One region of the Paenibacillus sp. FSL W7-1088 genome, then DNA from elsewhere that is predicted to be linked to it. Evidence: predicted binding sites of a transcription regulator. Region 1 holds the regulator's gene; the other holds the start of a gene.
The links. The regulator CtsR, encoded in region 1, represses protease genes until heat stress. The targets are predictions, from matches to a motif close to ATGGTCAATAAAGGTCAAACA.

Region 1 (2,465 bases):
TTTGTAGGGCAACTGGTTAAATATCCTCTGCGGTCATCAAAAGCATAATCCACATGCGCTTCAAAAGCATCATCTATGGCGGAAGCTTTCTCCCAGGCTTCTTTCACCTGGAACCCCGGATAGAGGCACTGGATACGAAGATGATCCTCTTCATTAATCATAATACTGACAGATTCATCCTCACTGAGAATAACAGCACCATTTCTGGATTCGTTCGCAAGACTGGGACTTATCAGATGTTTCTCCACCAGCACCCGTTTGTCAAGGTCATCGATATCAATCAGATCCAGAGTATGAAAATCTCCAAAGGCATGAACGTCATCGTATTGAAGTACTTCGCTCAGCTTATTCAGCACTTCTTCCGATTGCTCATTGGAAGCCAGCATCGGAAACGGATAATGCTGCAGGTTGCGTGCGATCCGGACCCGGCTGCTAATGACGATTTCGGAATCAGCCGCATCACTACGCATCCAGTCGCTGAGCGCCTTCTCTGTAAAACGAAGATTAGGCATTACGCATCCCTCCTACTCATCACAAACTTTACTCCTGAGCTATTTCTTTTTCAAGTTCCCTGATCTGATCACGAATTTGAGCAGCTTCTTCAAACTCCTCTTGCGTTATGCTCTCCTGAAGATCCCGTTTCAGATCAGCAATCTGTCTTTTGACCTTGATGCGGCCACCAGCTCGTGCAGGCACTTTCCCCACGTGGAGAGTGCTGCCATGAACCCGTTTGAATAGCGGGTCCAAACGACTGTCAAAATATTTATAACAAGAACTACAGCCAAAGCGGCCGATTTTGCTAAACTGTGAATAGGTCATGCCGCATTCTTCACAACGAAGGGATTGTGCAGGTGTTGCTCCCGCATTCCCATTCTTGCCTGAGGGTTCAAAATCAAGCAACCCGGACAATAAGTTGTGAATGGAAAATCCGTTGGATGTTCCGGGAATCATTTCCCCTTTTTCACGAGCACATGACTCACAAATATGGAATTCCGTCTTCTCTCCGTTCACGATCTTCGTGAAATGGAGTGTTGCCGGTCGTTTGTTGCATTCTTGGCACAGCACAATGATGTACCCCCTTGATCCCGATAGTTTTCATTTACCGAGCAAAGATATTAACATCGCCTTTAACATTCTGGCACGAATTTGATCCCGGTAAGGAAGTTTGACCAATATAATCTCTCTCGATACAGCTGCCCGCATCAACCCGGCTTCCCTTTTGCTCAAGAAACGTGCTTCTTCCAGTTGGTAGATCAGACCTTCGGCAGCTGTCTGCCCGATCTCATCTCCAATACTATGGTGCAAATGGTTATGCAGAGCCGAGTGAGCTGGCAATTCGATCCGCTGTATGCGAACATAACCGCCGCCGCCACGTTTACTCTCTACAAGGTAACCTTTTTCGAGTGTAAATCGGGTGCTGATGACATAATTGATCTGGGAAGGCACACATGAAAATTGGTCAGCCAGATCATTACGTTGAATTTCGACCATTCCTTCGGGACTTTCATGCAAAATACTCTTCAGATATTGTTCGATAATATCAGAGATATTACGCATCCACTCATCCTCCACTGTCTGAAACGTTAAGTCAATAAGGACCCACACGCCCCTACAGAGTACACCTTCTCAACCCATTTAACCAATCAAGGAAACAGCGAAACTGATCTTCAACGGTCTTTAACAGGAGAGCGAAGGACGCTCGAAGGTCCTTTAATATTGCCTTTATCCGCTGATGTGCACTACCTTTAAAATGGCTCCCACCACCGGATTGCAGAAAGAAAGCTACGTAAGTATTTAACCTTTAGTTGACTTTGACTTTCTTTGACTTTATATACATTATAGCATATTTTGTGGTTTTGCCAAGAGGGAGCACTATTCATTTTTTACGATTTTACACGAAATATTCGGCTGACACAAAAAAACCTCTCCAAAATAACTGGAGAAGTCCATTTGTCTCACACTAGCAACGTAATGCTATACACGTTAAATCTATGAAATTGATCCTAGAAAACTCTTTACTCTATGAGGATCAGAAAAAATCAAGTAAATACGTTTCCCGATCAGGAATTGCTTGTTCCAGAGCTTTTATTGCTTCATTTGGTCCTTCCATTCTACCTATCTGAGCCATCTCTGTGGGCCTACGATACCCCATCAGCATAGCGGTAAGCGTCTGAATGTCTACTTTAACAGTCTGATCTTTAGCAGCAGGCTCAGATGTTTTCCATATTGAAGCTGTACCGTTCATCGCCACATTTAATTGCCATACCCCTTCATTCCATGGTGCGTATGCATCCTCTACCTGGAGATTAATCTGTACTGGTGAGTCTGGGCTCGCAAAAGGATACTGGGAAATAAATTGTTCGACACTCACAATACGTGCCATGAAGAAAGGTACAATTTCCTGCTGAATCCGCGGATTATCTAATTGAAAAGCAAGCATATCACTGGCTGGTGCCTGTAAAGTG
Region 2 (2,465 bases), 1.1 Mb from region 1:
AGTTGCTCTGCGACTTCAGCCGTTGTTGAACCGCCAGTTACGGCGACAACATCGTTATCACTCATGATATTACCCAGAGCCTTCGCTCCGGCTCTGCCCAGCTCCCGTTTGGCAAATGGAGAAATGTCCGAATCGCCGGGAACCACAACTACCTTTTGCAGACCGTAGGCTTGCTTGATGCGTTCTTCCAGTTCGGATAATCCAAACAGTTCTTTGGCGACGGGTTCCAACTGCTGCAGCAATTCATGCCCTGCCTCACTGATCTTCATCCCTGCACTGTCAATTTCAATAAGTCCCTGAGCCTTTAACAAATCGGTCTCAGCCCTCAGAACCCGCTCGGTCATCTGCATGGAATTAGCTAACGTTCTTCGTCCGATCACATCCGATAACATGATCTGGCGCAGAATCGTGTATCTCTTCTTCAAGACATCCATGAGATCAGGCAGAAGCTGCTTTTGTACTTCTAAAATCGTTCGCATGCTTTCCACTCCCGCAAGCTTCTCGTTCCAAGCTTTCTTTCATGGCCCTAAAACGTCCCGGGTTAACTTTTTAAGTCCCACGTCTATTCTACCTAAAACTGACGCGACATGCAAGTGTTTCAAAGCCTTATTTCGACACGTTTCAGGCGTTTGTACGCGCCTATTTTCACAATGTCACCCTACTCTGATCGAGAACAACCTGTTCGATACCATATATAGAAGCAAAGTAAATTTCTCATCTACATATTGCTTGCTGTTGTTTTTCATATGGCATATCCAAAACCTCTTTTAGCATTTACCTATTTGCGCTCTTTATCCACTTATCTTCATCATGATCATTTTCAAGCTTATCCAAACCACAACAGCGAACATCTGCTTGCAATTCAATTATTCATGAGCTATAATCATTATTGCTGTCACATCTTTGAAACTTCTATTTCAAAACAGCTTTATGCAACTATGCTTGCAGCAATAATCAATGTGCGCCCGTGGTCCAATGGATATGACGTAGGCCTCCGAAGCCTGAGATCCAAGTTCGATTCTTGGCGGGCGCGCCACTCTTAATTAGTAGCTCATAACCCTTTTAACCAATGAAACCGAATAGGTTTCTTTTTTTTCAAACTTAGTTTGACTTTCTTTGACTTTTTGTTTGAAATTGTTTATGATGTGGGTAATACGGTAACAGTTTATATATAAACACCAATTTAACATTTACATTTCCGAGGAGGTTTTTCACGTGAGTTATATTCCAATGGTCGTTGAACAGAGCAACCGCGGTGAGCGCGCCTATGACATCTATTCCAGATTGCTGAAGGATCGTATCATCTTCCTTGGCAGTGATGTAAATGACGTTGTAGCGAATTCCATCATGGCACAGATGTTGTTCCTTACTGCGGAAGATCCGGAGAAAGACATTCACTTATACATCAATAGCCCAGGCGGATCCATTACAGCCGGTATGGCGATTTACGATACTATGCAATTCATCAAACCGGATGTATCTACCATCTGTGTAGGTATGGCGGCTTCGATGGGTGCATTCCTGTTGAACGCAGGTGCCAAAGGTAAACGTTTTGCATTGCCTAACAGCGAAATCATGATTCACCAACCGCTTGGTGGTGCGCAAGGTCAAGCTTCGGACATCGAAATTCGTGCCCGCCGCATCCTGAAAATGCGTGATACCTTGAACCGCATCATCGCTGAGCGCTCAGGCCAACCGCTGGAGCGTATCGAGAAAGATACAGATCGTGACTACTTTATGAGCGCTGCTGAAGCTGCTGATTACGGTATCATCGATAAAGTTATCGAAAACGTAGGTTCCCAAGGCATCTAAGCCGAGGCGAATCGCCAATTAAACGGATATACCATATAGGCAACTCAAAGGGTAACGCCCAGTTGAGTTGCCTATATGAAAAAAGGGCGCTCTCGTCAATATGACGAGGGCGTCCTTTTTTTTGAAGATAATTTAAGAGTGCATAATACTAAAGATCATCTGACGAACTGAGCACACGCTATTGACCATCATTTCAACGAAATGGAATTCCGATACTCTTACTTGTTGGCCGTTAAGCCACTGAACGGCTCTGTGCCTTTAGGAAGCAACTCTTTGTATGTGAACGGGAATTCTGGGAAACCCTCCGCATAAGCTGTGTACTCATACAACTGGAAGAATACAACTACACCAGTTGGGGTTACATAGAAATCCTGATCTTTATTTAGACCTTTATAGCCTTCAAGGTAACCACCACGGGCTTTAAGCTGATCTCCCACTTTTTTGCTTACTGTCTCACGTACGGTTTTGTTATTTTGGATCACATCATCCAGACTCAATTCCTTACCGGAATCCAGAGCAAAGGTGTGACCTGTACGGAACGTCATGCCATGTGCGCCTGCATAGTCCTGATAACTTTGCGTAATGAGCCCAAGTACACCATTTTCGTTGTATGTCACGACATAAGAACTCTCAAATGCATATGGACGGTTCGC

Region 2: the regulator CtsR is predicted to act here: its motif matches at 1,104-1,124, upstream of clpP (ATP-dependent Clp endopeptidase proteolytic subunit ClpP).

The regions. Positions count from the first base shown of each region.
Region 1 is NZ_CP150216.1:6,404,893-6,407,357, forward strand. It holds gene MKY42_RS29080 (protein arginine kinase) at 1-512, opposite strand, end outside; gene MKY42_RS29085 (UvrB/UvrC motif-containing protein) at 541-1,065, opposite strand; gene MKY42_RS29090 (CtsR family transcriptional regulator) at 1,096-1,557, opposite strand; gene MKY42_RS29095 (GNAT family N-acetyltransferase) at 2,030-2,465, opposite strand, start outside.
Region 2 is NZ_CP150216.1:182,874-185,338, reverse strand. It holds gene MKY42_RS00905 (sugar-binding domain-containing protein) at 1-479, opposite strand, end outside; tRNA gene MKY42_RS00900 (tRNA-Arg) at 962-1,036, shown strand; gene clpP (ATP-dependent Clp endopeptidase proteolytic subunit ClpP) at 1,216-1,812, shown strand; gene MKY42_RS00890 (DUF4163 domain-containing protein) at 2,031-2,465, opposite strand, start outside.